DNA from 3 places in the Acidovorax sp. FG42 genome. Region 3 is predicted to be linked to each of the others. Evidence: predicted binding sites of a transcription regulator. Region 3 holds the regulator's gene; each other region holds the start of a gene.

Evidence for each region. Region 3 encodes FNR, which switches genes on or off when oxygen is low (the NO sensors DNR and NnrR bind a similar motif). Its sites were predicted from a motif close to TTGATNNNNATCAA; they were not measured.
Region 1: the regulator FNR is predicted to act here: its motif matches at 5,736-5,749, upstream of cyoA (ubiquinol oxidase subunit II).
Region 2: the regulator FNR is predicted to act here: its motif matches at 4,851-4,864, upstream of ACODSM_RS06410 (TraR/DksA family transcriptional regulator).

What each region holds. Positions count from the first base shown of each region.
Region 1 is NZ_JBMDJM010000006.1:145,388-155,972, reverse strand. It holds gene nusB (transcription antitermination factor NusB) at 1-68, shown strand, start outside; gene ACODSM_RS08855 (pyridoxal phosphate-dependent aminotransferase) at 187-1,371, shown strand; gene ybgC (tol-pal system-associated acyl-CoA thioesterase) at 1,392-1,811, shown strand; gene tolQ (protein TolQ) at 1,808-2,521, shown strand; gene ACODSM_RS08840 (ExbD/TolR family protein) at 2,537-2,959, shown strand; gene tolA (cell envelope integrity protein TolA) at 2,991-3,968, shown strand; gene ACODSM_RS08830 (MFS transporter) at 4,240-5,580, opposite strand; gene cyoA (ubiquinol oxidase subunit II) at 5,842-6,900, shown strand; gene cyoB (cytochrome o ubiquinol oxidase subunit I) at 6,909-8,912, shown strand; gene cyoC (cytochrome o ubiquinol oxidase subunit III) at 8,905-9,540, shown strand; gene cyoD (cytochrome o ubiquinol oxidase subunit IV) at 9,541-9,972, shown strand; gene ACODSM_RS08805 (SURF1 family protein) at 9,972-10,585, shown strand, end outside.
Region 2 is NZ_JBMDJM010000004.1:109,482-120,066, reverse strand. It holds gene ACODSM_RS06440 (PhaM family polyhydroxyalkanoate granule multifunctional regulatory protein) at 1-7, opposite strand, end outside; gene ACODSM_RS06435 (copper chaperone PCu(A)C) at 114-599, opposite strand; gene ACODSM_RS06430 (YcnI family copper-binding membrane protein) at 667-1,227, opposite strand; gene ACODSM_RS06425 (TonB-dependent receptor) at 1,242-3,578, opposite strand; gene ACODSM_RS06420 (DUF2946 family protein) at 3,659-4,030, opposite strand; gene ACODSM_RS06415 (glutathione S-transferase) at 4,154-4,801, shown strand; gene ACODSM_RS06410 (TraR/DksA family transcriptional regulator) at 4,925-5,296, shown strand; gene ACODSM_RS06405 (hypothetical protein) at 5,360-5,734, shown strand; gene ACODSM_RS06400 (VOC family protein) at 5,786-6,199, shown strand; gene ACODSM_RS06395 (MarC family protein) at 6,196-6,789, shown strand; gene ACODSM_RS06390 (Rrf2 family transcriptional regulator) at 6,902-7,450, opposite strand; gene nhaR (transcriptional activator NhaR) at 7,602-8,498, shown strand; tRNA gene ACODSM_RS06380 (tRNA-Met) at 8,665-8,741, opposite strand; gene rplQ (50S ribosomal protein L17) at 8,764-9,156, opposite strand; gene ACODSM_RS06370 (DNA-directed RNA polymerase subunit alpha) at 9,311-10,303, opposite strand; gene rpsD (30S ribosomal protein S4) at 10,421-10,585, opposite strand, start outside.
Region 3 is NZ_JBMDJM010000014.1:72,868-83,452, forward strand. It holds gene ACODSM_RS15320 (heavy metal translocating P-type ATPase) at 1-617, shown strand, start outside; gene ccoS (cbb3-type cytochrome oxidase assembly protein CcoS) at 617-754, shown strand; gene ccoN (cytochrome-c oxidase, cbb3-type subunit I) at 819-2,258, shown strand; gene ccoO (cytochrome-c oxidase, cbb3-type subunit II) at 2,277-2,909, shown strand; gene ACODSM_RS15340 (CcoQ/FixQ family Cbb3-type cytochrome c oxidase assembly chaperone) at 2,926-3,063, shown strand; gene ccoP (cytochrome-c oxidase, cbb3-type subunit III) at 3,088-4,002, shown strand; gene ccoG (cytochrome c oxidase accessory protein CcoG) at 4,095-5,540, shown strand; gene ACODSM_RS15355 (FixH family protein) at 5,605-5,883, shown strand; gene ACODSM_RS15360 (hypothetical protein) at 5,939-6,235, shown strand; gene fnr (fumarate/nitrate reduction transcriptional regulator Fnr) at 6,337-7,059, opposite strand; gene hemN (oxygen-independent coproporphyrinogen III oxidase) at 7,249-8,631, shown strand; gene ACODSM_RS15375 (sulfite exporter TauE/SafE family protein) at 8,637-9,362, shown strand; gene ACODSM_RS15380 (cyclic di-GMP phosphodiesterase) at 9,584-10,585, shown strand, end outside.

The DNA.
Region 1 (10,585 bases), on a different contig from region 3:
GCCTGGCCCCGAAGCTGCGCGCAGTGGAAGTGGCGGCCGACAAGGCCGCAGGCGCGGGCGCTGCCTGACCTGCCACCGCCCCGCTGCCGCCCTGCCCGTTGAACCGGGGCGGCTTGGTTTCTTTTCTTTCTACGCCCTCACGCCACCACGCCCACAAGGGGCCCGGTCGGGGCAGGATGCCATTCCATGAAGTTTTCCACGCGCGCCGAGCGCATTGAACCGTTTTATGTGATGGAGGTCGCCAAGGCCGCGCAGGCCCTGGCCCGCGAGGTGGCGGGCACGCGCGAACCGATGATCTTCTTGAACATCGGCGAACCCGACTTCACCGCCCCGCCCCTGGTGCAGGAAGCCGCCGCCCGCGCCGTGCACGACGGCGCCACGCAGTACACCAACGCGCTGGGGCTGGATGCGCTGCGCGAGCGCATCAGCGGCTGGTATCAGAGCCGCTTTGGCGTCAACGTGCCTGCGCGCCGCATTGTGGTCACCGCAGGCGCATCGGCCGCGCTGCAACTGGCGTGCCTGGCGCTCATCGAGTCGGGCGACGAAATTTTGATGCCCGACCCGAGCTACCCCTGCAACCGCCACTTTGTGAGCGCCGCAGAAGGCAAGGCCGTGCTGCTGCCCACCACGGCGGCAGAGCGCTACCAGCTGAGCGCCGACAAGGTGCGTGCGGCATGGAATGAAAAAACGCGCGGCGTGCTGCTGGCCTCGCCCTCCAACCCCACGGGCACCTCGATAGCGCCCGATGAGCTGCGCCGCATCCACGACGTGGTGCGGTCGCATGACGGCATCACGATGATCGACGAGATCTACCTGGGCCTGTCGTACGAGGAAGAGTTTGGCCACACCGCGCTCGCCATCGACGACAACATCATCAGCATCAACAGCTTCAGCAAATACTTCAACATGACCGGCTGGCGCCTGGGCTGGATGGTGGTGCCCGAGGCCATGGTGCCGGTGGTCGAGCGCCTGGCGCAGAACCTGTTCATCTGCGCCAGCACCGTGTCGCAGCATGCAGCGCTGGCCTGCTTCGAGGCAGAGAGCATTGCCGAATACGAACGCCGCCGTGCCGAGTTCAAGGCGCGGCGCGACTTCTTCATCCCCGCGCTGCAATCGCTGGGTCTGAATGTGCCCGTGATGCCTGATGGCGCCTTCTATGCCTGGGCCGACTGCACGCAGGCCGCGCAGCATCTGGGCGTGAGCGGCAGCTGGGACTTTGCGTTTGAGCTGATGCGCCGCGCGCACATCGCCGTGACACCGGGGCGCGACTTTGGCACGGCCGAGCCCGAGCGGTTTATCCGCTTCTCGGCCGCCAACTCCATGGCGCAACTGCAGGAGTCCGTGGAGCGGCTGCGCAAGCTGCTCGGATGACCAAGGCGAGCGACCCCACGATGGCGTTTGAATTTCCGATCCGGATTTACTGGGAAGACACCGATGCCGGTGGCATCGTGTTCTACGCCAACTACCTCAAGTTCTTTGAGCGCGCACGCACCGAGTGGCTGCGGTCGTTGGGTGTGGGGCAACAGCAGTTGCGGGAACAAACCGGCGGCATGTTTGTCGTAACCGACGCGCAGCTGCGCTACCACCGCCCCGCGCGGCTGGACGATGAACTGATTGTTACTGCCGCCCTGCAAAGCAGTGGCCGCGCATCGTTGACAATAGTGCAGCAGGCGCTCCTGAAACCAGAGCAGATGACCGACCAGCCCCCGACCTTGTTGACCGAAGGCACCATCCGCATCGGATGGGTGGACGCAGCGACGATGCGCCCCGCCAGAATTCCCAGCACCCTCCTGGAACAACTCACACCATGAATTCCCAAAACATGTCCATCATCTCCCTGGTGCTGCACGCCAGCTGGGTGGTGCAACTCGTGATGCTGCTGCTGCTGGGCGTGTCGGTGGCCAGCTGGGCCGCCATCTTCCGCAAGCTGTTTGCCCTGAAGCGCGTGAAGACACTGAACGAGGACTTCGAGCGCGAGTTCTGGTCGGGCACCAGCCTGAACGACCTGTACGCCGCGGCCGCCCAAAACGCCAAGCAGGCCGGCCCCATGGAACGCATCTTCGCCAGCGGCATGCGCGAATACCAAAAGCTGCGTGAACGCCGCATCACCGACCCCGGTACCTTGCTGGACGGCGCTCGGCGCGCCATGCGCGCGAGCTTCCAGCGCGAGATGGATGTGGTCGAGTCCAGCCTGTCCTTCCTGGCCTCGGTCGGCTCCGTGTCGCCGTATGTGGGCCTGTTCGGCACCGTGTGGGGCATCATGCACGCCTTCACCGGCTTTGCCGGCATGGAGCAAGTGACGCTTGCCACCGTGGCCCCCGGCATTGCCGAGGCGCTGGTCGCTACCGCCATCGGCCTGTTCTCGGCCATCCCGGCCGTGATCGCCTACAACCGCTTTGCGCGCGACATCGACCGCGTGGCCACTCACCAGGAGACCTTCATCGAAGAGTTCTCCAACATCCTGCAGCGCAACCTGGGCGCACAGCCCGCGTCCACAGGCCACACGGCCTCGGGCCACTGATCCGGGAGGCGCCCCATGCCCGCCATGGCATCCCGCGGCCGAGGCCGCCGCACCATCAACGAGATCAACATGGTCCCGTTCATTGACGTCATGCTGGTGCTGCTCATCATCTTCATGGTGACGGCGCCCATGCTCACCCCCGGCGTGGTCGATGTGCCCAGCGTGGGCAAGGGCAAGAACATGCCCAAGGTGGTGGCCCAGGTCATCGTCAACAAGGACGGCACCCTGCAGTTCAAGACCCCCGAGGCCACGCGCAGCCTGAACCAGCGGGAGATTGGCGACGCCGCCAGCCGCTGGCAAAAGGGCCAGGGGCCCGAGAGCGCTGTGGTCATCAGCGCCGACAAAGGCGTGCAGTACGAAACCGTGGTGAAGGCGATGGACGCCCTGCAAAAGGCCGGCGTGCAGCGCGTCGGCCTGTCGGTCAAGCAAGGCGGTTGAACCGAACCCGCCCGGCACCGCTCAGACGCCCATGCACGCCCACACCGACCGCGATCAGTTTGCCCCGCCCCGCCCGCCGGCGCGCATGCGCGCCATCACGCTGGCGGTGCTGGTGCACGCAGTGCTGATCGGCGCGCTGACCTGGGGCGTGAGCTGGAAGAACACGGCCGACCAGCCCGCCGTAGAGGCTGAGTTGTGGGCCGCCGTGCCCACGCAAGCGGCGCCACGCGCCGTGGAGCCCCCACCACCTCCTCCCCCCCCTCCCGTGCAGCAGGCCACCCCGCCCGCCCCCCCGCCACCGCCGGTGCGGGCCACAGAGCCGCCGGACACGCGTGAGGCAGACATTGCCATCGAGCGCGAGAAGAAGCGCCTGGAACAGGAAAAGAAGGCCCGCGAGCAGCAGGAGCTGCGCGAGAAGCGGGAGCGGGAGCGCGAGCGCAAGGAAGAAGAGCGCCGCGAACGCCTGGAGCAGGAGAAGAAAGAGCGCCAACAGAAGGAGCGCGAAAAAGAGAAGGAACAGCGCGAAAAGCAGCTGGCCGAGCAGAAGAAGGCCGAGCAGGAAAAGCAGAAGAAGCTGGCCGAGGACAAGCGCAAGGCTGACGAGGCCGCCAAGCGCAAGGCGGAGGCCGAGGCCAAGCAACTAGCCGAACAGCGCGAGGCCAACCTGCGCCGCATCCAGGGCATGGCAGGCGCCACGGGTGGCGAGACCGCGACCGGCAAAGACAAGGACACAAGAGGCCCCTCGGGCGGCTACGGCGGCAAGGTGGCGGCCAAGGTCAAGCCCAACATCGTGTACCCCGACGCGATCTCGGGCAACCCGCGTGCCGAGGTCGAGGTGCGCCTGTCGCCCGACGGCACCATTGTGGGCAAGCGGCTGGTGCAGTCCAGCGGCAACAAGGCCTGGGACGACGCGGTGCTGCGGGCCCTGGACAAGACCGAAACTTTGCCGCGCGATGTGGATGGGCGCGTGCCTCCGTCCCTGACCATTGGCTTCCGGCCCCAGGATTGAGCGGAACTCCGGGCCTTGAATGGGCTTGTCCCACTACAGCGGCCCCCCGGCCCTGCCGACGCACTGCCAAGGCCCACGCGCGACGCGCTCACCAACTGCGACTGGAACACCGTAGCAGTTGGCACCGGCACGCTGGACTGAGCCGTGACCCGTGAGGCCCAATAGCAAAGCGCCCGGCAGAACCGGGCGCTTTTTTTGGCCTTTTACGCCTGTAGCGCTAGTGGAATATGCGCTTCAAGCTATACATTCAATAGCAAACCACCGTTGTGCATCAGCGGTCGCGTCGCTCCATGCGGCGGTTCAGGTTCAGCGCGCCCAGCGTGCAGGCAACGCCCGACAGCAGGTACACCGTCACCGCCAGCAAACCGAACTGCGACGACAGATACAGAGCCACCAGCGGAGCAAACGCTGCGCCGATAATCCAGGCCAGGTCGGCCGACAGGGCCGCACCGGTGTAGCGGTACTGGGGCGAGAAATTGGCCGTCACGGTGCCCGAGGCCTGGCCGTACGACAGGCCCAGCAGCACAAAGCCCAGCAGCAGGAACATGGTGCTGCCCACTTCGCCAGTGTTGAGCAACACCGGCGCCATGAAGCTGAACACGCCGATCAACACGGCCATGCCGCCCAACAGCTTGCGGCGGCCCAGGTGGTCTGACAGCCAGCCGGACACCATGATGGCGCCCGCCGCAAGGAAAGCGCCGACGATCTGCACGCCCAGGATCTGGGTTACGGGCTGCTCGGAGTACAGGGTGATCCACGACAGCGGGAACACGGTGACCAGATGGAACAGCGCAAAGCTGGCCAGCGCCGCAAAAGCGCCCAGCAGCACGTTGCTGCCTTCGTCGCGCATGACGCGGCTCACCGGCACCGGCTGCAGCTCACGCTCCTTGAGCAGTTCAGAGTACGACTGCCCCACCACCAGGCGCAGACGCGCAAACAGGGCCACCACGTTCACCGCAAAGGCCACAAAAAACGGATAGCGCCAGCCCCAGGCCAAAAACTCCTGCACCGTGAGGCTGCTGTACAGATAGGCAAACAGGCCGGCAGCCAGCACAAAGCCCAGCGGTGCGCCCAACTGGCCGATCATGGCGTACCAGCCCCGGCGCTCCTTGGGGGCCGACATGGCCAGCAGCGACGGCAGGCCGTCCCACGACCCGCCCAGTGCCAGCCCTTGGCCCACACGCAGGATCAGCAAGGCCACGATGGCGGCAGTGCCCGCATCCTTGTAGCCCGGCAAAAACGCCATGCCCACGGTGCAGACGCCCAGCATGAACAGCGCAATGGTCAGCTTGGTGCCCCGCCCCCAGCGCCGCTGGATGGCCATGGAGATGGCGGTACCCACCGGGCGCACCACGAACGCAACGGCCAGCAGCGCAAAGGCCATCAGCGTACCGTCCAGGCGGGACATAAAGGGAAACAAGAAGGATGGGAAGACAAGAACGCAGGCGATCCCGAAAACGAAGAAGTCGAAATACTCGGACGATCGTCCGATGATCACGCCCACAGCGATTTCGCTGGGGGTGACGTCCTCATGCGTATCAGCCCGCGAGAGAGAGGCGGCGCTTTCGTGAAAACCGGCCGCAGGGTAAGTGGCAGTGGCGGGGCTGCTCATGAACATGGCTCCTTGACGTTGTGTAGCTAACTCAGACCGTTCCGTTCTACACGCAACTTCTGTGGGCCACAAGTGCGGTTTCACTATGCCGGCTGCAGGAAATGTCCTTCAAAGCCCTCAAATGCACCACTTTGGTGCAAAAACAGCCTGCGCGTTTGACCTTGGACAAAATGTCCAATCGACAAAAAAGCTAGCGCTAGTACATTCGCACACATCCCGTTATCCGCGTTTACCCTGAAACGCATTGATCGCGCTCTTCACATGCTCAAACTTCCCCAACTTCGTGGGCCCACCTGGCTGCTCGCCCTGACAGCGCTGGGCAGCCTGGCAGGCTGCAGCAAGGCTGTCGTGCTCAACCCGGCCGGTGACGTCGCTGCCCAGCAGGGCCAGATGGTCATCACAGCCACGCTGCTGATGCTGATCATCATCGTGCCCGTGATCGCGCTCACCCTGCTGTTTGCCTGGAAATACCGCCAGGGCAACACCGAGGCAGAGTACGACCCGGAATGGCACCACTCCACCACGCTGGAGCTGGTGATCTGGACGGTGCCGCTGCTGATCATCATTGCGCTGGGCGCCATCACCTGGATCGGCACCCACAAGCTGGACCCCTACCGGCCTCTGGACCGCATCGACGCGCAGCGCGCCGTGCCCGCCGATGTGAAGCCGCTCGAAGTGCAGGTGGTGGCCATGGACTGGAAATGGCTGTTCTTCTACCCCGAGCAAGGCATCGCCACCGTCAATGAAGTGGCCGCCCCGGTGGACCGCCCCATCCTGTTCAAGCTGACGGCCACGTCCACCATGAACGCGTTTTACGTGCCCGACCTGGCCGGCATGATCTACGCCATGCCTGGCATGCAGACCGAACTGAACGCGGTGATCAACAAGCCTGGCGTGTTCAAGGGCATGTCGTCGCACTACAGCGGCGCGGGCTTTTCGGGCATGACGTTCAAGTTCCACGGCCTGAGCAACGAAGACTTCGCCCAGTGGGTGCAAAAAGCCAAGACCGAAGGCAAGCCGCTCGACAAGGGCACCTACCTGAACCTGGTCAAGCCCAGCGAACGCGACCCGGTGCAGCGCTTCGCCTCGGTCGAAGAAGGCCTTTACGACAAAGTGCTCAACCGCTGCGTCGAAGACGGAAAGATGTGCATGCACCACATGATGGCGATTGATGCCCAGGGCGGCGACGCCTATGTGCGCGCCATGGGGCTGAACCTGCCCCAGGACGTCTGCACCGTGCAAAACGCCGCCCAGGTGGTGGCCGCACTTGAATCCCGCAACGCACCGGCCTCCGCATCCGGCGCCAGCATCCGTCAATGAGCTTCCCTATGACCTCCGAAACCCTTTCTCCATCCCACTGGGCGCTGGGCCGCCTGAGCTGGGACGCCGTGCCCATGGCGCACGAGCCCATTGTGTTGTGGACCTTCATTGCCGTGGTCCTGGGCGGCCTCGTCGTCATGGCGGGTATCACCAAGTTCCGCCTGTGGGGCCCGCTGTGGCGCGACTGGATCTGCAGCATTGACCACAAGCGCATCGGCATCATGTACATGATCCTGGGCCTGGTGATGCTGCTGCGCGGCTTTGCCGACGCGGTGATGATGCGCCTGCAGCAGGCCATGGCCTTTGGCGACAACATGGGCTACCTGCCGCCGCACCACTACGACCAGATCTTCACCGCCCACGGCGTGATCATGATCTTCTTCGTGGCGATGCCGCTGGTCACCGGGCTGATGAACTACCTCGTGCCGCTGCAGATCGGCGCGCGCGACGTGTCCTTCCCGTTCCTGAACAACTTCAGCTTCTGGATGACCACGGCCGGCGCCGTGCTGGTGATGGTGTCGCTGTTCCTGGGCGAGTTCTCCACCTCTGGCTGGCTGGCGCTGTCCAACCTGGGGGCACAGAGCCCCAGCACCGGTCTGGACTACTACATCTGGGCGCTGCAGATTGCCGGGGTGGGTACCACGCTCTCGGGCATCAACCTGATCGTGACCATCATCAAGATGCGCGCGCCGGGCATGAGCCTGATGAAGATGCCCGTGTTCACCTGGACGGCCCTGTGCACCAACGCACTGATCGTGGCGTCCTTCCCCGTGCTGACGGCTGCGCTGGTGCTGATGTCGCTGGACCGCTACGTGGGCACCAACTTCTTCACCAACGAGCTGGGCGGCAACCCCATGCTCTACGTGAACCTGATCTGGATCTGGGGCCACCCTGAGGTCTACATCCTGGTGCTGCCGGCCTTCGGCGTGTTCTCCGAAGTGGTCGCCACGTTCAGCAAGAAGCGCCTGTTCGGCTACACCTCCATGGTGTACGCCACCGTGTGTATCACCATCCTGTCGTACCTGGTGTGGCTGCACCACTTCTTCACCATGGGCTCGGGCGCGAGCGTGAACACCTTCTTCGGTATCACGACGATGATCATCTCGATCCCCACGGGCGCGAAGATCTTCAACTGGCTGTTCACCATGTACAAGGGCCGCATCCGCTTCGAGCTGCCCATGATGTGGACCGTGGCCTTTATGGTGACGTTTGCCATCGGCGGTATGACGGGCGTGCTGCTGGCCGTGCCCCCGGCCGACTTCGTGCTGCACAACAGTCTGTTCCTGATCGCCCACTTCCACAACGTGATCATCGGCGGCGTGGTGTTTGCCATGTTTGCCGGCATCAACTACTGGTTCCCCAAGGCGTTTGGCTACAAGCTGGACCGCACCTGGGGCGTGCGCTCCTTCTGGCTGTGGCTGGTGGGCTTCTGGGTGGCGTTCACGCCGCTGTATGTGCTGGGCCTGATGGGTGTCACCCGCCGTGCCAACCACTTCGAAGACCAGTCGCTGCAGATCTGGTTCGTGATCGCTGCCATCGGCGCGGCCATGATTGCCGCCGGCATTGGGTGCTTCCTGATCCAGCTGGTGGTCAGCTTCCTCAAGCGCGAACAGCTGCGCGACTGGACGGGCGACCCCTGGGACGGCCGCACGCTGGAATGGGCCACCTCGTCGCCCCCGCCCAACTACAACTTCGCCTTCACCCCTGTGGTGCACGAGATCGATGCCTGGTGGGACATGAAGAAGCACGGGTACAAGCGTCCTCTGGCGGGCTTCCAGCCCATCCACATGCCGGCCAACACCGGCGCTGGCGTGGTGATCTCGGGGCTGTCGCTGGTGTTCGGCTTTGCGCTGATCTGGCACATGTGGCTGCTGGCGGCCGTCTCGTTTGCGGCTGTCGTTCTGGCCGCCATCATCCACACGTTCAACTACAAGCGTGACTTCTACATCCCGGCATCCGAAGTGATCTCCACTGAAGAAGCCCGCACACTCCAACTGGCCCGCCATGTCTGATATCCGCATCCACGCTGGCGCCGCAGCAGGCGCCCTGGCCCCGCGCGAGTACCACCTCGCGCACGAGCCCCATCCTGAAAACGGCACGGCCCTGGGTTTCTGGCTGTACTTGATGAGCGACTGCCTCATCTTTGCAGCGCTGTTCGCTACCTACGGCGTGCTGGGCCGCAGCTATGCCGCAGGCCCCACCGGCGCGCAGCTGTTCGACCTGACCCTGGTGGCCATCAACACCGCGTTTCTGCTGCTGTCGTCCATCACCTTCGGGTTTGCCATGCTGCGCAAGCAGCTGGGCGATGTGAAGGGCACACTGCTGTGGCTGGCCATCACGGGCGTGTTTGGCCTGTGCTTCCTGGGCCTGGAACTGTATGAGTTCTCGCACCTGCTGCACGAGGGCGCAGGCCCACAGCGCAGCGCCTTCCTGTCGGCGTTCTTCACGCTGGTGGGCACCCACGGCCTGCACGTCACCTTCGGCCTGATCTGGCTGGTGGTGCTGATGGTCCAGATCGGCAAGCACGGCCTGATCCCCGAGAACAATCGCCGCCTGATGTGCCTGTCCATGTTCTGGCACTTCCTGGACGTGGTCTGGATCGGCGTTTTCACCTTTGTGTACCTGATGGGGGTGCTGTAAATGAGCGCACAACACGCAACACACGCCAACGGTGCGCACGATGCGCATGGGCATGACGATCACCACCACGACGCAGGCCCCCACAGCACCTTTTCGGGCTACATGACGGGGTTTGTGCTGTCCGTCATCCTCACGGCCATTCCCTTCTGGCTGGTGATGGCCAAGGTGATTGCGGACCGCAACACCGCCGTGCTGGTGCTGGGCGGCTTTGCCGTGATCCAGATCCTGGTGCACATGGTGTTCTTCCTGCACATGAACGGCAAGATCGAAGGCGGCTGGACGCTGCTGTCCACCATTTTCACGGTGGTGTTCGTGGCCATCGCCATTGCGGGCACCTTGTGGGTGATGTTCCATATGAATGCCAACATGATGCCGGAGCATCCCACGCCCACACCGCCTACACACGAGGCGCCCGGACACTCCACGCCCTGATGGACACAGCCCCCACCACCATGGCACTGCCGCGCCGGGGCTTGCGCCGCGCAGTCCTGCTGGTGCTGGGCATGGCCTTGTTCCTGGGCTTTGTGTCGCTGGGCACCTGGCAGGTCCAACGCCGCACCTGGAAGCTGGACCTCATCGAAAGGGTGGACCAACGGGTACACGCCGCACCGGTCGCCCTGCCCCCCGTGGCGCAATGGCCGGGCATCAGTGCCGCACGGCACGAGTACCTGCCAGTGGTCTTTCAGGGCCACTGGCTGCCCGGCAAGACGGTGCTGACCCAGGCCGTCACCGAGCTGGGCGCGGGGTTCTGGGTGATGACGGCCCTGCAACAAGACGACGGCACCCAGGTGCTGGTGAACCGTGGCTTTGTGCCCCAGGAGCAACGCGCCCAATGGCTGGAGGCCCCGCCCCCCGCCGATGGCCCGGCCACCGTCCAGGGGCTGTTGCGCATGACCGAGCCCGGTGGCGGCTTTCTACGCACCAACGATCCGGCACAGCAGCGCTGGTACTCGCGTGATGTGGCCGCCATCAGCGGCGCGCTGGGTCTGACCCGGGCGGCTCCGTTTTTTGTGGATGCCGGGCTACCCGGTACCACAGCGGCTTC
Region 2 (10,585 bases), on a different contig from region 3:
CGCTCATGGCCGCTCCGCGAGAGGTGGGTCGTTGGAACCTGCTCCAGGTTCTTGAGGAGGCACAGCTTACTCCAATGCGTTGCGCCCGCGAAGGCGCTGCGGCCGCGAGGATCTCAGTGTTTGTGCCCATCCATCATGCTGCCCGCCGTGGCGCCGCCGGGCGCGGAGGTGCCCACGGGCACCGTCAGGTTCAGCTTGCTTTCCACGCCCTTGGCGTCCTGGAACACCAGGGTGAGCGGCACCGTGCTGTCCTTGGCCAGCGGCGCCTTCAGGTCCAGCAGCATGACGTGGTAGCCGCCGGGCTTGAGCTCCACCGTCTTGCCTGCCGGCAGGTCCAGCGCGGGCACGGCGCGCATCTTCATGATGTCGCCTTCCATCTTCATCTCGTGCACTTCGGCCAGGCCGGCCGCGGGCGATTCGGCGCGCACCAGGCGCGCCCCGTCCTTGGCCGTGAGGCGCATGAACGCGCCCGTGGCCTTCTGGCCCTGCACGCTGGCACGCGCCCAGGCGCCTTCGACCTTGACGGCTGCGGTCTGTGCCCATGCAGGGGCGCTGAGCAGTGCAGCAACGATGGCGGCGGTGTGAAGCAGTGTTTTCATGGTGAATGTCTTTCGGTTGGCTCAAAGAAAAGAGGGATAGAGGGGGATGAGGGGCTGGGCCCGACTGTCAATGATTGTGGGCAGCCGCGCCACCGCTGGGCAGAATCTCCAGCGCTGCCGCAGGGGACTTCAGGTCTGACAGCTTCTGGCCCGCCTGGGGCACATCCACCCAGTCGTTACGGCCTTCGGCGCAGACCTGGCGCACGGGCCAGTACAGGGTACCTGCTTGCTCGGGGGCAGTGGCGACCAGCACGAACTCGTCGTAGTGGGCGCTCTGCAGCATGTCGTCTGCGGTCTTGGCTGTCCAGGTCACGCGCACCACGTCTTCGGTGATGCTGCGGCCATGGCTGGTATACGGCTGGGCCAGCTTGTCGCGCTGCACGTCGAGCGTCCAGCCCGGCTTGGGCATGGGGCGCGCGCCGCGCATGCCTGCGGGGATGTCCACCACCACCTGCCGCGTGGGCGACGCGCCGCAGCCGTGGCCCACCTTGAACGCGGCCTTGTAGCTGGCGCCGGCAGGGGCTACCTGGTATTCGAGCACCACATGGGCCGATGCAGTGCCAAACAGGGCGGCAGCGCCAGTCAAACATGCGGCAGCAGCTATCTTTTTCATAGTATTTAACGACATGGGGCGTATTCCTTTCAGAGGGAGACCTTCAACTCAGCCATGTAGCTGCGCTGTGGGTAGGGGTGGAAGTTCCAGAACTGGTAGTTGTTCAGGTTGTCGATGCCCACGGCGGCGCTGACCGCTTTGGTGATCTGGTAGCGCACGCGCACATCGGTGGTGAAGTAGCGGCTCGCGCCCTGGTAGGCAAAACCGTTGGGGTCGCTGTTGTCGAGCGTGCTGTATTGCTTGCCGCTGTAGCGCGCGCCCAGGGTGTACGACCATTTGTCGTCGGGCCGGTAGGTGGCCACGGCGGTGGCACGCCACTCGGGGATGCGTGGCTGCCATTTACCGACGCTGGCCGGGAACTTGTCGTTGCGCGTGATCTTGGAATCCGTCCAGGTCAAGCTGCTGCCCAGCTCCAGCCCGCGCACGAAGACGTTGGCGGCCTGGTACGACAGCTCGATGCCCTTGGTATGGATGGCGTCCACGTTCTGCACATTGGTCACGTTGGGCGTGACGAGCACATTGGTCTGCGAGTACAGCGCGTCCTTGGTGCGCTCAAAAAACGCCGTGAGGCGCAGCAAACCGTTACCCAGGTCCCGCTCGGCCGTCAGCTCGGTGGTCCAGCTCTTTTCGGGGCGCAGGTTGGGGTCGTTGTTGATGAGCGTGCCGCTGCCGCTGATGCCGCCCTGGTACAGCTCAGACACCGTGGGCATGCGTACGGCGCGGCCTGTCGATGCCTTGAGCACCCAGAGGTCGCTGGCCTGGTAGGCCACGGCCGCCTTGGGCGAGACGTAGGTCTCGTTGCGCTCGGGGTGGCTCACCGTGGTGGTGGCGTTACCCGTCTGGCCGTTGCTGGCACTCCAGCGCTCGGCGCGGGCACCCAGCACGGCCTTCCACTTTGGCGCGATCTTCCAGGTATCTTGCGCCCACAGGCCCAGCAGTTGCGTGTCGCCATTGAAGGCCTGGTTGCGGGCACCTGCGGCACCGTTGATCCAGTTGGTCGTGGTGTTCTCCACGGTGCGCAGCTGGTAGCTGTCGCGCTGCAGGCCAAAGTCCACGATGTGTGCGCCCAACACCCCATCAGGCCGCCAGGTGCCCTTGGCGGCCAGGGTGTTCCAGCCCGTGCCCTTGCTGTTGACAATGCGCCCTGCCCCGCCGTTCAGCGCCGCGGGCAGTGCCACGGTGGCGGCGCGCAGGGTGTCGGTCTGGTAGTCGTACAGGCTGGCGGCTACCTCCCAGTCAAACACGCCTTGCGTGCGGCTCTTGACCGACAGGCCGTGCATGAAATGCGTGAGGTCTTCGTTGGAGACGTTGAAGTCGGTGAGCGTGAGCGCGAACGAGCGGCCGTTGATGTTGACCGTGCCGCTGTACACCGCATTGCCATTGGCGTCGCGCAGGTAGCTGGTGGGCCGACCTTCGGACTCGTTGTGCCACCAGCCCAAGGTGTAGGCGGCCCGCACCGTGGGCGAGAAGTCGTAAGCGATCTTGGCCTTGATGTGGTCTTGCTGCGTGTGGTACTGCGTGGCGGTGCCCAGCAGATACCAGGGCTGGTTGCTGCGGTTGTTGTCCAGTACGGCGCCCGTCACGGGTGTGCCCGCACTGCCCACGGTGCCGGCGGACACGAGACGCGTGGGGAAGGTGAGCGGCTGGCCTTCGCTGTCGGTCTTGTTGAAGTTCAGGAACCAGGACCAGTCGCCGTTTTTGTTGCCCACCGAGGCGCTGACCAGCTTGCCCCCGTAGGTGCCGCTGGTGTTGTACAGGTCAAACGGCTGGTGCTGGGTGCTGACCTGCCCGTGCGCCTCAAACTTCGTCGGCATGCGCGTGACGTAGTCCACCACCGCGCCCACCGAGTTGCCCGCGTACGCTGCGGAGAATGGACCGTAGAGCACGTCCACGCGCTCGACTTCTTCGGGCGTGACCAGCATCCAGCGCGGCGCGTTGGTGGGGCCGTTGCCCAGGTAGTTGCTCAGCAAGATGCCATCGGCAAACACCATGGACCGCGCCGGGTTGCCCGTGCCCGATGCGCGGGTGGACAGCACGGCGTGGTTGTAGTCGCCGATGTAGCGCTTGCGCACCAGCAGGCTGGGCAGGTACTTGAGGGCGTCTTCGCTGTCGGTGGCGTTGATCGAATGCTCAATCTGCTCGCGCGTCACGCCCTCGATGGTGGTGGGGATCTGCGTGGGCAGCGAGGTGGGCTGGCCACCGCTGATGGTGACCACGCCCAGCTCCTTGACCGGGGCATGGCTGGTAGTGCTGGTGCCATTGCTGTCAGCGGTCTGGGCGAATGCGGAGGAAGCCCTGGCATACGTGATGCCCAGGACGATGGGAAAGGCACTGGCCACGGCCAGCGCCATGCGGCTTTTGCGCATGGAAACTCCTGAAAATCAAGCCAAATAGGCCGAAAGCGCAGGTGAATCATGCGCAAGCAGCTATCAAATTAATAGCGATTTCAGGAGAGCAATGGGGGCCCGCGCGGCGGCAGCGGCGCGGCGGTGCGCGCTGCAATGTGCGCGGCAGGGATGGGGCGCAGGGCATGCGCCAGGGGGTGAACCACAGGCAGCGGAGCCTGGGATGCGGGAGGGGGAGCGCCCACATGCGCACACAACGGGCAGTCCAGCGTGTGGCTGGACAGTTCCTTGGCGCCGTCGTCGGTCTTGACCAGCACCTTGATGGCGCCCGAGCCCGAGCAAATCAGCTCCATGGCCTGCGGATGCACCAGCGGCGACGCCACCGCCACGCCGATCGACAACACAAACCACGCCAGCACCAGGCGGGCGAGCCAGCGAAGGCTGCGAAGGGTTTGCAGGGACGGCAAGGACATGGAGGCGCCATTGTAGGTGCGCAGCTCACGCCGACCGGCGCGCGGGTCATCTGCGTGACCGCTTGGCGCCACCCACCGACCTAGGATGTGCACCTGCCCACACCACGAACAAGGAGACACCCCATGCTCACACTCTGCGGCTTTTCGGCCAGCAACTACTACAACAAGGTCAAGCTGGCCCTGCTCGAAAAGGGCCTGCCGTTCACCGAAGAACTGGCCTGGGTGGGCGAGACCGACCGCAGCGCCAGCCCGCTGGGCAAGGTGCCCTACCTGCGCACGCCGCAGGGACCGCTGTGTGAGTCCGCCGTGATGGCCGACTACATCGAAGCCGCCCACCCCGAGCACCCGCTGATCCCGGCCGACCCCTACCAGGCCGCCAAGGTGCGCGAGCTGATCACCTTTCTGGAACTGCACCTGGAGCTGGTCGCACGCAACCTGTATCCGCAGGCGTTCTTTGGCGGCACTGTGAGCGACACCGCCAAGGAAAAGGTGGGCACACAGCTGCAGAAGAACATTGCCGCCTTCGGCCAGCTGGCCAAGTTCAGCCCCTACGTGGGCGGCGACACCTTCACCATGGCCGACTGCGCGGCCATCGTGCACTTGCCGCTGGTCAGCTCCGCCACCAAGATCATCTACGGCAAGGACTACCTGGCCGATCTTCCCGTGCGCGACTACCTGGCCCGCATGGCCGAGCGCCCCCATGTGCAGCGCGTGAACGCGGACCGCAAGACCAACACCGCCGAAATGCTGGCGCGCCCGCCCAAGCGCTGAGCCCGCCCCGCAGCGGTGTCACCCGGGCAGTGACACCGCGCGCCATCCCTTGACCTTGGTCAACCCACCGCGCCGCACACAGGCGCACCATGCAGGTATCCGATCACCCCGAGGAGACCCCGCATGGACAAGACCCAAGCCGCCCCATTTCGCCAGCAGTTGCTGACCCAGCAGTCCGAGTTGCTGGCCCAGCTGGCCGCACAGCGCGGCGGCGTCATCGGGCGCGCCGAAGTGGCCGCTGAACACTTTGGGCAACCGGAAGACCCACGCGCCCAGGTGGCCACCGAGCGCGAACTGGAATTTGCCCTGGGCGAACGCGAAACTGCGCACCTGGCGGCTGTCGAAGCCGCCCTCGCCCGCGTCGAAGCGGGCACCTATGGCGAGTGCACAGACTGCGGCGCCCACATCACCGCCGCCCGCCTGCATGCCCAACCCGAGGCAGCGCGCTGCGTGCATTGCCAAGAAAAGGCGGAGCAACACCCGCGTGCTGCGTGAGCAGGTTCGCCCGCTCCGCCCCTCTTCCTTCCCGTTTTGTCATCACTTCAAGAAAGCCGATTCATGAGCACTTTTCACGCCGTTGTCTGGATGGACCAATCCGAAGCCCATGTGGTGATGTTCGACCGCGAACACGCCGAAGCCCAGCGCATCAAGTCCCGCAGCCACCACAAGCACCAGGGCAAGGCCGAGGACCTCGCACCGTTTTTTGCCGAAGTGGCCCAGGCCCTGACCCACACCCGCGAGGTGCTGCTGGCCGGCCCGGGCCTGGTGCGCAACCAGTTCCGCGACTGGGCCGCCAAACACCATGCGGCCGTGGCCGGTGTGGTGGTGGACTCGGTGGCCGCCGACCATCCGACAGACGCCCAACTGGTGGCCATGGCGCGCCAGTACTTCAAGAAGTTTGACAACATGGCCGCCGATCCGTCGGTCGCCTGACCGACGGATCGGCCCCCCACGGCGTGGCCCCTGGCTGCTATCCTCTGCGGGATGCGCAGCCTCTTTCACCTCGCCTTTCACGTCACCGACCTGGACGCGGCCCGCCGCTTTTACGGCGGCGTGCTGGGCTGCCAGGAAGGCCGAAGCACCGACACCTGGGTGGACTTCGATTTTTTTGGCCACCAGATCTCGTTGCACCTGGGCACACCGTTTGCCAGCGCCCGCACCGGGCATGTGGGGGACCACCTGGTCCCCATGCCGCACTTCGGCGCCATTTTGGAACTGCCCGACTGGCATGCACTGGCCGCGCGGTTGAAGGCCGCCGGCACCGCCTTCGTGCTGGAGCCGCAAGTGCGCTTTGAAGGCCAGCCCGGCGAGCAGTGGACGATGTTCTTCCACGACCCCAGCGGCAATCCGATCGAGATCAAGGGCTTTCGCTCGCTGGACGCGGTGTACGCCACATGAGCTACACCTTCGCCTCAGCCACCATCCTGCTCCTGCTGATCACCGATCCGCTGGGCAACATCCCCATCTTTGCCAACGCCCTGCGGGGCGTGGCGCCCGAGCGCCGGGCGCGGGTGATCCTGCGGGAGGTGCTGATTGCGTTTGCACTGCTGCTGGTGTTCCTGTTCTTCGGGGCGGAGTTCCTGCGGGTCATGAATTTGAGCGACCTGTCGTTGCAGATTGCCGGTGCCGTGGTGTTGTTTCTGATCGCACTGCGCATGATCTTTCCGTCGGCAGATGGTCCGCAGACGGAGCTGCCGGGCGAGCCGCTGATCGTGCCGCTCGCCATCCCTGCGCTGGCAGGCCCTTCGGCACTGGCCACCGTCATGCTGCTGGTGGCCCAGGCGCCGGAACGCCGCTGGGAATGGGTGGGCGCGCTGTGCGTCACCATGGCCGTGTGTGCCGTGGTGCTCTTGCTGGCCGAACGCATCCAGCGCCTGGTGGGCGAACGCGTGGTGATGGCGTTTGAACGCCTGATGGGCCTGATCCTGGTCGCGATCTCGGTAGAGATGCTGATCCGAGGGATCAAGCAGCTGGCGCACCAGTTGTAGCGTAGCCGTCGGCAGTCGGCAGTCGGCAGTCGGACATCCTGGCCGTGCTCCGACCCCGGTGGGCTTGGCGCCGCGCCTGCGACGCCTCGCACCACCGCGTGGCTCCTCCGCCTCAGCGGCGCTGCAGGATCGGCATGCTCCCCAAGGCAAACACCGAGTTGGGCACATTGACCCGCGCCATCAGCGGACGGGGCTTGGGCGCCAGGGGCAGCTTGGTCCGGGCAGCGGGGGCCTTTTCCTCCACCACCGTGCCCTGCTTCAGGGCCTGGTCCACCAGGTCCTGCAGCGTCACCGACTGCAGGTATTCCATCACGCGGGAGTTGAAGCTGGTCCACAGCTCGCCCGTCATGGATTTGACCTGCGCAGCCTGGCCGGCGCCCAGGTTCTGCAGCTCGTCGTTCTTGAGGTTTTCTACGGCCAGGATGATTTCGGCCACCGATACCTGTTCGGCCTGCCGCGCCAGCGTGTAACCGCCGCCCGGGCCGCGGGTGCTGTCCACGAGACCGGCACGGCGCAGCGCGCTGAACAGCTGCTCCAGGTACGAAAGGGAAATGCCCTGCCGCGCGCTGATGGTGGACAAGGGCACGGGCCGCAGCTTCTGGCGCAGGGCCAGGTCGGTCATGGCGGATACCGCCAGCTGTCCTCGGGTCGTGATACGCATCGTTGCTACTCCTTGTGAACACAGGCAGCTCCAGGCCGCAGCGCAGATCGCCACGGAAGCTGCCAAACGTCAATGTAGAGAGTTTCATACTTCGCGTATATTCGTTTTATCGTGTTTTTCTATTCGGTTTTTTCGAAGTTTTGAGACCACCATGAATTTCAAGCACTTGCGTTACTTCTGGACGGTGGCCAAGGCAGGCGGGGTGATGCGGGCGGGTGAGCAGCTGAACACCACGCCGCAAACACTGTCCGGCCAGATCAAGCAGCTGGAAGAATGGCTGGGCCACGACCTTTTCCGCAAGCGGGGGCGCGGCCTGGAGCTGACCAGCGAGGGCCGCGTTGCGCTGGGCTATGCCGAGCAGATCTTTGCGCTGGGGGACGAGCTGGAAAAATCCATCCGGCTGGCGCGCGGGCAGGAGAAGCCGCTGGAGTTCCGGGTGGGCGTGGCCGACTCAATTGCCAAATCAGTGGCCTATCACCTGCTGGAGCCTGCGCTGGGCATGCCGCAGCGTGTGCACATGACCTGCCACGAAGGCAAGTTTCCCGAACTGATTGCGCAGTTGAGCCTGCACCGGCTGGACCTGGTGCTGGCCGACGAGCCGGTGTCCAACAAGATTGGCGTCAAGGCCTTCAACCACCCACTGGGCACCAGCGGCATGAGTTTTCTGTGCGCCCCCACCTTGCGGGCGCAGCTGGAGGGGCCCTTCCCACAGTGCCTGCACGGCGCGCCCATGCTCATTCAGGGCCCCATGTCGTCCGTGCGCCAGCAGCTCGACCATTGGCTGAACAAGCACCAACTGCAGCCCCGCCTGGTCGGTGAGTTCGACGACAGTGCGTTAATGAATGCATTTGGACGTGAGGGCCGGGGCATCTTCACCTCCCCCTCCGTACTGGACGAGGAGACCACGGCCCAGTTTGGCGTGGAAGTCATCGGGCGCTCCTCCGAACTGGTGGAGGAGTTCTTTGCCATCTCCGTCGAAAGGCGCATCACCCACCCTTGTGTGGTGGCCATCACCAAAGCCGCGAAGGCGGATCTTTTTGCCCATTGAGCCCGTCGGAAACGTCGCGGTAGTCGGGCACCTCCACGGCAGTCTGAACAGGAGACCGCGAAGGCAATCCACCCTTGGCAGCGCCTAGCGCGTCAACCATCGGGCGCACAAACAAAAACGCCCACTGGGTAGTGGGCGTTTTGCTTTAGCAAGGATTGCTCTATTTTGGTTGCGCGAGAAGGATTTGAACCTCCGACCTTTGGGTTATGAGCCCAACGAGCTACCAGACTGCTCCATCGCGCGGTAAGAAATAAATTATACCCTATTATTCAGCTGCTGCCGAATTATTTTCGGTTTCTGCAGCACGGTCGACCAGTTCGACCAGGGCCATAGGCGCATTGTCGCCCACGCGGAAGCCCATCTTCAGGATGCGAGTGTAGCCACCAGGACGCACCTTGAAACGGGGGCCGAGGTCGTTGAACAGCTTGGTCACGCTGTCGCGGTCGCGCAGACGGTTGAAAGCCAGGCGGCGGTTGGCCACGGAGTCTTCCTTGGCCAGAGTGATCATGGGCTCGATCACGCGGCGCAGTTCCTTGGCCTTGGGAACGGTGGTCTTGATGACTTCGTGCTCGATGAGCGAGTTCATCATGTTCTGCAGCATCGCGAGGCGGTGCGAGCTGGTGCGGTTGAGTTTGCGAAGGCCGTGTCCGTGGCGCATGGTGCTTTCTTTCTACTGTCTATGTAATTAAATCGGGCAGCCGGATCAGGTACTGTCCGAGGCACTGTTCCCCGTGGGGAACGAAAAGTCCCCTTTGCGGGGGACATCAAACCGGGCGCCCAAACTTTGGGCAGCCTTCGATTATAGCTTTGGCTTAACGCTTGTCCAGACCTGCTGGAGGCCAGTTCTCAAGCTTCATGCCCAAGGTGAGGCCACGCGATGCCAGCACTTCCTTGATTTCGTTGAGCGACTTGCGGCCCAGGTTAGGCGTCTTGAGCAGCTCGTTCTCGGTGCGCTGGATCAGGTCACCGATGTAGTAAATGTTCTCCGCCTTCAGGCAGTTGGCAGAACGCACGGTCAGTTCCAGCTCGTCCACGGGACGCAGCAGGATCGGATCAAACGTCGCATTGCCACGTGGGCCTGCGGGTGCATCGAACGCAGCGAGTTCGCCGCCTTCGAGCTGCGCAAATACCGCCAGCTGTTCCACCAGGATTTTGGCCGATGCGCGCACAGCGTCTTCGGCAGTGATCGCACCGTTGGTTTCGATCTCGACCACCAGCTTGTCCAGGTCGGTACGCTGCTCCACACGGGCGCTTTCCACGGTGTAGCTCACGCGCTTCACAGGGGAGAACGAAGCGTCCAGCACAATGCGGCCAATCGACTTGGTCGATTCGTCGGCATAGCGGCGCAGGTTACCGGGCACGTAGCCGCGACCCTTCTCTACCTTGATCTGCATGTCCAGCTTCCCGCCGGCAGACAGGTTGGCGATCACGTGATCAGGGTTGACGATTTCCACGTCGTGAGGGGTCTGGATATCACGGGCAGTGACCACACCTTCGCCATCTTTGCGCAAGCTCAGTGTCACTTCGTCACGGTTGTGGAGCTTGAACACCACGCCCTTGAGGTTCAACAGGATGTTGACCACGTCCTCTTGAACGCCGTCGATGGACGAATACTCGTGCAGAACACCTGCAATCGTGACTTCCGTCGCTGCGTAACCCACCATGGACGAGAGCAGGACGCGCCGGATGGCATTGCCCAGCGTGTGGCCGTACCCACGCTCGAACGGCTCCAGTGCGACCTTGGCACGGTTGTGGCCAAGCTGCTCGACATTGATCGCCTTGGGTTTCAGCAAATTGGTTTGCATTCAGACTTCCTCTCAATACCCCCAGCTCGTTACACCGGTAAGGCTGGTGAAGCACCTAAACCGCGATGCCTCGCGGTTCAGGGACGGTTTGCTTGAAATACTTCCGTACTCTACGGATTAACGCGAGTACAACTCAACGATCAGCGATTCGTTGATGTCGGCGCCGAACTCGTCGCGGTCAGGCACCTTCTTGAACACGCCTTCAGCCTTGTCGGCGTTCACTTCCACCCAGGCAGGCATGCCCACTTGGGCTGCCAGTTGCAGAGCCTCGACCACGCGGGC
Region 3 (10,585 bases):
TGCAGCAGGACGGCGTGGCTGTGCAATTGCTGTCGGGTGACCGCCGGGGCGCGGTGCAACGGGTGGCCACGCAGGCGGGCATTGCCCATGCCCAGGGCGAGTGCACTCCGCAAGGCAAGCTGGAAGCGCTTCAGGCGTTGCAGTTGCAGGGCCATCACGTAGCCATGGTGGGCGACGGCCTTAATGATGGCCCGGTGCTTGCGGGTGCCCATGTCTCTTTTGCCTTCGGCCGTGCCGTCCCGCTGGCGCAGTCCCGGGCGGACTTTGTGGTGTTGGGTGACAGCCTGACGCTGGTGCCGCAAACCGTGCTGCTGGCGCGCCGCACCCTGCGCGTGGTACGGCAGAACCTGTGGTGGGCCGCCGCCTACAACGCGCTGTGTGTGCCGCTGGCGGTGGTCGGCTGGATGCCGGCCTGGCTGGCGGGACTGGGCATGGCGCTGAGTTCGCTGCTGGTGGTGCTCAATGCCGCGCGCCTGGCGCGCGACCTGCCTTCCTTGCCAGGCTCGCACAGCGCGCCGTTGCCAACAGCTGCTTTGCCTGCGCGCCCCGACATCACGGCCAGCGGCACGTCGCAGCCGCCCCTTGATCTTTCGAAGACCCCACTGGAGCCCGTCTGATGGACATCCTTTATTTGTTGATTCCTCTGTCCGTAATGCTGGTGCTCTTGATTCTGGGAGGCCTGTGGTGGGCGGTGTACCACGGGCAGTTCGAGAGCGTCGAACAAGAGGGGGAGCGCATTCTCCGAGACGGTTGACTTGTGTCAATGCCCGATAGCCGCGACTGCAACAAACTCTTACTGCAATACAAAGAGGTGCCCGATGGATTTTCCAAAAACAAATGCTGCGCACTACAACGATACGGTAGTGCGGCAGTTCTCTATCCTGGCCGTGGTGGTGGGGGTGGTCGGCATGCTGGTGGGCGTCATCATCGCCGCCCAGTTGGCCTGGCCAGAACTCAACTTTGGCATTCCGTGGCTGAGTTATGGCCGCTTGCGACCTTTGCACACCAATGCGGTGATCTTTGGTTTTGGCGGTAGCGCGCTGTTTGCTACCAGCTACTACGTGGTGCAGCGCACCTGCCAGGTCCGGCTTTTTGCGGGTCCTCTGGCCGCATTCACCTTCTGGGGTTGGGTGCTGGTCATTGCGGCTGCGGTGGTCAGCCTGCCCATGGGCTACACCCAGGGCAAGGAATACGCTGAACTCGAATGGCCCATCGACATCCTGATCACGCTGGTTTGGGTGTCCTATGCCATCGTGTTCTTCGGCACCATTGGAACCCGCAAGGTCAAGCACATTTATGTGGCCAACTGGTTCTTTGGTGCGTTCATCCTGGCCGTGGCACTGCTGCACCTGGTGAACAGCGCAGCCATCCCAGCGGGCATGATGAAGAGCTACTCGGCCTACGCCGGTGTGCAGGACGCCATGGTGCAATGGTGGTACGGCCACAATGCCGTGGGCTTCTTCCTGACCGCTGGTTTCCTGGGCATGATGTACTACTTCATCCCCAAGCAGGCAGGTCGTCCTGTGTACTCGTATCGCCTGTCGATCGTGCACTTCTGGGCGCTGATCTTCACCTACATGTGGGCCGGCCCACACCACCTGCACTACACCGCGCTGCCTGACTGGACGCAATCGGTGGGCATGGTGTTCTCGCTCATCCTGCTGGCTCCCAGCTGGGGCGGCATGATCAACGGCATCATGACCCTGTCGGGTGCATGGCACAAGCTGCGTGACGACCCTATCCTGCGCTTCCTGATCGTGTCGCTGTCGTTCTACGGCATGTCCACGTTCGAGGGCCCGATGATGTCCATCAAGACCGTCAATGCCCTGAGCCACTACACCGACTGGACCATCGGCCACGTGCACTCCGGCGCCCTGGGCTGGGTGGGCCTGATTTCGATGGGTTCGCTGTACTACCTGGTGCCCCGTCTGTTCGGCAAGGACAAGATGCACTCCGTCAAGGCGATCGAGCTGCACTTCTGGATGGCCACCATCGGCATCGTGCTGTACATCGCTGCCATGTGGATTGCCGGCGTGATGCAAGGCCTGATGTGGCGCGCGGTCAACCCCGACGGCACGCTCACCTACACCTTCGTGGAAAGCGTGAAGGCGACCTATCCCTTCTATGTGATCCGCGTGGCCGGTGGTCTGCTGTACCTGGGCGGCATGCTGGTCATGGCCTGGAACGTGTGGCTGACTGCCATCTCGGGCCGTTCGGTCAAGGTGGCCATTCCTGCAGTGAACACGGCCCACGCCTGAGTCTGAAGGAGATCATTCATGTCCAATAACAACACATCTGCTTCGACCGGTTTCACCCATGAAAAGGTGGAGACCAACAACTTTCTGATGATCGTGCTGATCCTGATCGTGATCGCCATTGGCGGTCTGGTCGAGATCGTGCCCCTGTTCTTCCAGAAGTCCACGACCGAGGCGGTCAAGGGTGTCGAGCCTTACAACGCTTTGCAGCTGGCAGGCCGCGACATCTACATCCGCGAGGGTTGCTACAACTGCCACTCGCAGATGATCCGCCCCTTCCGCGCAGAGACGCTGCGCTATGGCCACTACTCGGTGGCGGGCGAGTTTGTGTATGACCACCCCTTCCAGTGGGGTAGCAAGCGCACGGGTCCCGACCTGCACCGCGTGGGTGGCAAGTACAGCGACGAATGGCATCGCATCCACCTGAACAACCCCCGCGATGTGGTGCCCGAGTCCAACATGCCCGCATACCCCTGGCTTGAAAAGAACCAGGTGGACCCCGCAGTGATGGCGCCCCGCATGAAGGCCCTGCGCACCGTGGGCGTGCCTTACACCGACGAGCAGATCACGGCTGCGGCGGGCGAGGTCAAGGGCAAGACGGAGCAGGATGCGCTCATCGCCTACCTGCAAGTCATGGGCCGTGCGCTCAAGTAAGCAAAGGAGATATCCCATGGACATCACCACCATGCGCATCGTCGCCACCCTGGCATCGATGGCCTGCTTCATTGGCATCTGGGTCTGGGCCTACCGAGGCCGCAACAAGGCCCGGTTCGACGAGGCAGCCCAGCTGCCTTTCGAGACAGATTGACCTTCACCAGAACGAGAACACCCCATGAGTGACTTCACCAGCAATTTCTGGTCGGTCTTTGTGACCACGCTGACCCTGGTCGGCATCATCGCCTGCGGCATCCTGCTTTGGATGGCGGGCCGCAAGAAGGTGGTGGCCACCTCCGACAACACCACCGGCCACGTTTGGGATGAGGACCTGGTCGAGATGAACAACCCCCTGCCGCGCTGGTGGGTGTGGCTGTTTGTCATCACCATCGTCTTTGGTCTGGGCTACCTGGCCGCCTATCCAGGCCTGGGCAGCTTCACCGGCAAGCTCAACTGGACGCAGAAGGGCGAGTACGAAGCCGAAATGGCCAAGGCCAAGACGGAGCTGGAGCCGCTATACGCACGCTTTGCCTCCATGAAGCCTGAAGACGTAGCCGCCGACCCCCAGGCCCACGCGATAGGCGAGCGTTTGTTCATGAACAACTGCGCACAGTGCCACGGCTCGGATGCGCGAGGCAGCAAGGGCTTTCCAAACCTGACGGACAACGACTGGCTGCACGGCGGCACGCCCGAGAAGATCCGCGAGACGCTGGAGAAGGGCCGCATCGGCAACATGCCTCCCATGGCAGCCGCAGTGGGCTCCCCGGAAGACGTGCGTAACCTGTCGCACTACGTGCTGAGCCTGTCGGGCAGCCCCCATGACTCGCTGCGCGCATCGCTGGGCAAGGCCAAGTTTGCTGCCTGCGCAGCCTGCCACGGCATGGACGGCAAGGGCAACCAGGCGCTGGGCGCGCCTAACCTGACCGATGACATCTGGCTGCATGGCTGGGGCGAGGCCGCCATCACCGCCATGATCAACAACGGCAAGGTCAACCAGATGCCTGCACAGGCCGAAAAGTTGACCGAGGCGCAGATCGGCGTACTCTCTGCCTATGTGTGGGGCCTGTCGAACAAGCAGGTGGCTGCACGCTGACCTGGCTGCCGGGCGGTGCGTGAGACGCACTGCCCGGGTTTCCGTTTGAAGGCACCCCTTTTACGCCTTAATTCCGTTCACAAAGCGACACCATGAGCACACCCAGCGAGCCGGCTCGCAAGGTCATCCCGATTACGCCAGTCGCGGCAGATGCGTCGTCTGCGGGCGAGATCATCTCGCTGTACGAAGCGCAAAAGAAGATCTACCCGCGTTCCATCAGCGGCCTGTTTGCGCGCTGGCGCTGGGGCATGGTGTTTCTTACGCAGCTGGTGTTTTACGGGTTGCCGTGGTTTGAGTGGGGCCAGCGCCAGATGGTGCTGTTTGACCTGGGGGCTCGCAGGTTCTACATCTTTGGTCTGGTGCTGTATCCGCAGGATTTCATCTACCTCACCGGCCTTCTGATCATTTCGGCGTTGTCACTGTTCCTGTTCACCGCAGTGGCCGGGCGTCTGTGGTGTGGCTTTGCGTGCCCGCAGACGGTGTACACCGAAATGTTCATGTGGATCGAGCACAAGATCGAAGGCGATCGCAGTGCCCGGCTCCGCCTGGACAACGGCCCCTGGACGTTCGAGAAGATCCGCAAGAAGTTTTTCAAGCAAGTGGTGTGGATCGCGGTGGCCCTGTGGACCGGGTTCACTTTTGTGGGGTACTTCGTCCCCATTCGCGAGCTGGGCAGCGAGCTGCTGGCGTTCCAGGGCAGCTGGCAGATTTTCTGGGTGCTGTTCTACGGTTTTGCCACCTATGGCAATGCGGGCTTCATGCGCGAGCAGGTCTGCAAGTACATGTGCCCTTATGCGCGTTTTCAAAGCGCGATGTTTGACAAGGACACTTTGATCGTTACCTACGACCCTGAACGTGGCGAGCAGCGTGGCCCACGCAAGAAGAACATCGACTACAAAGCCCAGGGCTTGGGTGACTGCATCGATTGCTCGCTGTGTGTGCAGGTCTGTCCCGTGGGCATCGACATCCGCAAGGGTTTGCAGTACGAATGCATCGGCTGCGGCTTGTGCGTGGACGCCTGCAATACCGTGATGGACAAGATGCAGTACCCGCGTGGGCTCATCCGCTATTCGACCCAGAACGGCGTTGCCAAGCACTGGACGCAGTCGCAGATGTTGCGCCGCGTGCTGCGCCCCCGCGTGCTGATCTACAGCGCCGTGCTGGTAAGCCTTTGCGTGGCCATGTTGGCCAGCCTGGTGGTGCGCACACCGCTGAAGGTGGATGTGGTGCGGGACCGCGCTGCGCTCTCGCGCATCGTGGCGGGTGGCAAGCTGGAGAACATTTACCGGCTGCAGATCATGAATGCCACCGAGGGCGAGCAGCGTTATCGCATCAGTGCGCGGGGCCTGGAGGGTCTCGAAGTGGCTTCCGAGGCTGAAGTGGACATTGGCGCGGCAGAGTCTCGCTGGGTGGCCGTGCGTTTGCAGATTCCCTATGGTTCCGCTACGCCCGGGTCGCATGCCGTTCAGTTTGATGTGCAGGCCGTAGGAGCAGCGGCCCATGTCACGGAGAAATCCGTGTTCCTTGTACCGCGCTGAGCGGTATTCCGGTGGGGCCCTTCGGGGCCGCACTTTGACCGATATTGTTGAGGAGTAAAGCACCATGTCTTCAAACCCTGCCATTGCAACCCAGGCGGTAACCGTACCCTGGTGGAAGTTTGGCCATGTGTGGCTGGTGATTGCCGGGCCTCTGATCGTGATCGTGGCGGGCTTTGTGACGCTGTGGCTAGCGATTTCGCGGCCCGACCCCGTGGTGGCGGAGGACTACTACCGCCAAGGCATCGAAATCAACAAGACACTGGTGGCGCCGGAAAAGAGTCTGGCGCCGGCCCTCAAGGCCCGCAACCATGCGGCCACCCCTGTGCAAGACCAACCACGCTGAAACCCCAGGGTCGCACACCCTGGCGACCCCGGCAGCACCAGGAGACAGAACCTATATGTGGACGCAACGCCTGATGTGGATTGCATGGCCCGCCTTTTTGATGGCGGGTGTGCTGGAGATGCTGGTTTTTGCCATGGTGGACCCCCAGGACCTGCACTGGTTCGGGCAGCCTCTGGCGCTGTCGAGGCAGGGGGTGTACACCCTCGCATTTTTTGTGTTCTGGGCCATCACCATGGCCACCAGCGCATTGACCACGCTACTGTCCATGTCCCCGTTTGAGGTCAACCGCTGTCCCGTGCCCGACGGGGAGCGCCCTGACGATTGCCGCAAGACATCGTCGTCTTGCTCCTGAGCCTTTTTCGCCGGTTCATGCGGGCATGCGCTGCATGCCGTTTTAGAAGGGACCGTAGGGCTTTTGTACCGCCCAGACCCTCAGCCGACGAGGGGCCGTACTCAGTGGCAGGTCTGCTGGCTGTTCACAATGCGTCGCAGGGCATCGGTGTCAAGGATGCGCACATGGCGCTGTTTGACTTCCACGATGCCTTCTTCCACAAATTTGGAGAAGGTGCGGCTCACTGTTTCAAGTTTGAGGCCCAGGTAGCTGCCGATCTCTTCGCGCGTCATGCGCAACACCAGTTCTGATTGCGAGAAGCCCCGTGCATGCAGGCGCTGCACCAGGTTGAGCAAGAAGGCCGCCAGGCGCTCCTCGGCACGCATGCTGCCCAGCAGCAGCATCACACCATGTTCGCGCACGATCTCGCGGCTCATGATCTTGTGCACGTGGTGCTGCAGGGCCGTGACTTCGCGGGACAGTTCTTCGATGCGGTCGAAAGGCATGACGCAGACCTCGGCATCTTCCAGGGCCACCGCGTCACAGGTGTGGTGGTCATTCACGATGCCGTCCAGCCCGATGATCTCCCCCGCCATCTGAAAGCCCGTGACCTGGTCGCGACCGTCTTCGGTGGCCACACAGGTCTTGAAAAAACCGGTGCGGATGGCGTACAAGGACGTGAAGGACTCGCCATTGCGAAACAGCGTGCCGCCGCGCTTGACCTTGCGGCGGACAGCAACGACCTCGTCAATGCGCTGCAGTTGCTCTTCGTTCAAGCCCACGGGCATGCACAGCTCGCGGAGGTTGCAGTTGGAGCAGGCGACTTTGATGGTGAGCGGGTTCATAGACACATGGGCTTGGGTTAGCGGTCAAGCATATCGCGCTTGCCGTACACGAACCTGAATACAGAGCGCGGGCAAGCGGCTGACCTTCATCAAATTGTCGCCGTATCGCTTGCGGGTTCACTTGATGCAGGTCAAGGACATGTCCCAGAGCCTACGGCACAGTCAAGGTGTACGCAAGGAAATTTCCCCATGACTGCTGTTTCGCCAGACCTTCTGCGCCGCTTTGACGTGCCAGGGCCCCGCTATACATCCTATCCAACGGCCGACCGTTTCGTGGAGGCGTTTGGTCAGGAAGACTATGTGCTGGCGCTGCAACAGCGCCGCTCGGGCACGCTGGCCAAGGCCATGCCGCTGTCCCTGTACGTGCACATCCCGTTTTGCGAATCCCTGTGCTACTACTGCGCCTGCAACAAGATCATCACCAAGCACCATGACCGCGCCGAGGTCTACTTGCGCTACTTGAGCCGCGAGATCGACCTGCACACGGCGCACTGTGGCGTAGGACAGGTGGTGAGTCAACTGCACCTGGGGGGAGGCACACCCACCTTCCTCTCCGATGCGGGCCTGCGGGAGCTGATGGCCATGCTCAAGCGCAGCTTCACGCTGGCGCCTGGGGGGGAATACTCGATCGAGGTGGACCCTCGCACCGTCAATGCAGAGCGTCTTGCACTGTTGGCTGAACTGGGTTTTAACCGGCTGAGTTTTGGCGTGCAGGACTTTGATGCCGAAGTGCAGAAGGCTGTGCACCGCATCCAGCCTGCCGAACAGGTGTTTGCGCTGGTTGAGTCTGCGCGTTCGTTGGGCTTTGACTCGGTGAACGTGGATCTGATCTACGGCCTGCCGCGCCAGACGCCCGAGTCTTTTGACCGCACGCTGGCCCAGGTGGCGCAACTGCGGCCTGACCGCATCGCCCTGTATGCCTATGCGCACCTGCCAGAGCGTTTCAAGCCACAGCGTCGCATCATCTCTGCGGAGTTGCCCACGGGCGGGAGCAAGCTCTCCATGTTGTCGCGCTCGCTCGATGCCTTCATGGATGCTGGCTACGTGTACGTGGGCATGGACCACTTTGCGCTGCCCACCGACGCCCTGGCCGTGGCCAAGCGCCAGGGGCGCCTGCACCGCAATTTCCAGGGCTACAGCACGCAGCCGGACTGCGATTTGATCGGCCTGGGCGTATCGGCCATTGGCCGTGTGGGGGCAACCTACAGCCAGAACTCCAAGACGCTGGATGAGTACTACGACTTTCTGGACCAGGGGCGGTTGCCCGTGGTGCGGGGGCTGGCGCTCACGCGCGACGACCTGGTGCGCCGTGCGGCCATCATGGCCCTGATGTGCCAGGGGGAACTGCTGTTCGAGCCGATGGAGCAGGCATGGCTGATCGACTTCCGCCAGTATTTCGCGGCGGAGTTGGCCCAATTGGAGGGCATGCAGGAGCAAGGGCTGGTGCGCGTTGGGCCAGAGGGCATTGAAGTGACTGCGACCGGTTGGTTCTTCGTGCGGGGCATCGCCATGGTTTTTGACCGCTATCTGCAGGCAGACCGCAACCGCGCCCGGTTTTCGCGCATCATCTGATACCTATGCTTGCCACGGTCGGCTGGACTGCTCTGCTCATGGGACTCGCTGGCGGGTCCCACTGCCTGGCCATGTGCTCCGCGCCCTGTGGAGCGCTCGTGGGGCAGGGCGGCGCGCCACTGGCGGAGGGCAGTGCCGAGCGGGTGGTGCGCTGGGCGCCGCGTGGCGGCGTACTGCAGCGCACCGTGGCCTTTCATGCGGGGCGCCTGGTGGGCTATGCCAGCGCCGGGGCACTGGCAGCCATGGCCATGGACAGTCTGGCATGGCTGACCCAGCAGACCACTGCGTTGCGTCCCGCCTGGACGCTGATGCACGTGGCAGTGATGGCCTGGGGGCTCATGATGATGGTGCAGTCGCGCCAGCCCGCCTGGGTGGAACAGGCTGGCCGCTCCGTGTGGGCGCGTGTTCGACCGCTGGTCGGAGCGCCAGGCGGCGTGATGGCGGCGGGGGTCCTGTGGGCCCTGATGCCTTGCGGGTTGCTCTACTCGGCCCTGTTGGTCGCGGCGCTCAGTGGAGGGCCACTGGAGGGGGCCCTGACCATGGCCCTGTTTGCCGTGGGCAGCGGGGTCTGGCTGGTGGGCGGCCCCTGGGCTTGGAGCAGCCTTCGCAATCGCCTGAATCTTGCGCGAGCTCAGTGGGGCACGAGGGCCGCAGGCGCCATGCTGTGCGCGGTCGCTGCCTGGGCATTGTGGATGGATCTCATTTACAAGCCATCGCTCTGGTGTCGCTGAGCGGGCGGCGCTGATTTGTCCTGTCACCCTTAATCGCCCGGTGGTTCCAAGCGGGGCGATGCCTCAGCCCAGGGGGCTGCAGTGCTCCAGTCAGGCCCGATTTCTGCCAAGTGTTGCCGGATCGCTGCGCGGTCTGCCGGTTCTTCGCCACGTCACTGGAACTGGTGATAATCTGCGTAACTATTGGTGGCATTGATGTCGCCATGTATCGTGCGCCTGACGTGAACTCATCCATCCTCATCGACATCAGCCAACTGCGTGTCGGCATGTACATCCAGCTCGACGTGGGCTGGATGCACCATCCGTTCCCGACCAGCAGTTTCCGGGTGGCGTCGTCGGAACAGATCGCCACCTTGCGCGAGCTGGGGTTGACCGAGGTACGTTACGTCCCCAAAAAGAGCGATCCAGAACTGCAGGAGCTGGTGCCTGCTGCCTGGAGCGTGCCCGAGATGACAGCCCCACCGCCCAACGGCCTGGATGCGCCCGGGCCTGGGACGGCCACTGTCGTGGACCCCGAGGCGCAGCGTCGCCGTGAGCTGCTGGAAGCACAAAACCGGGCCTTGGCCGCCTGCAATCAGCGTTTCTCAGAAGCCACCCGTCAGTACCAGTCCATGGAGCGCACGGTTTCCGAGCACCCCGACCAGGCCAGGGCCAAGGGGGAAGCGCTGGTTTCGGGGTGTGTTACCGAACTGCTGGAAAACGGCGACTCTGTCATTCGGCTGCTGTCCGAGGGCGTGGGCGAGCGCAACGGATTGCATCCGATCAATGTGATGGTGATTTCGCTGCTGCTGGGGCGATCCCTGGGCATGAAGAGCGAGGAGCTGCACGATCTGGGTGTGGCCGCATTGATCCACGACATCGGCAAGCTCAAGCTGCCGCCCAATCTGCGCCAGCCCACCCCGTCCATGATCCCGATGGAGCGCACACGCTACGAGACCCACGTGGCGGAATCCGTTGCCCTGGCCAAACGCATGGGGTTTGCGGATGCCGTGCTGACGGCCGTGGCGCGTCACCACGAAATGTGCGATGGCAGTGGTTTTCCGCAGCGTCTGAAGGGGCCCGATCTGGGGCGCATGAGCCAGGTCCTGGCGCTGGTCAACCAGTACGACCGTATGTGCAACCCGGCGATGGGGGTGACGGCGCTGACGCCCCACGAGGCGCTTTCCGTCATCTTTGCCCAGCTCAAGGCCCGTTTTGATTCGGTGGTCCTGGGGGCTTTCATT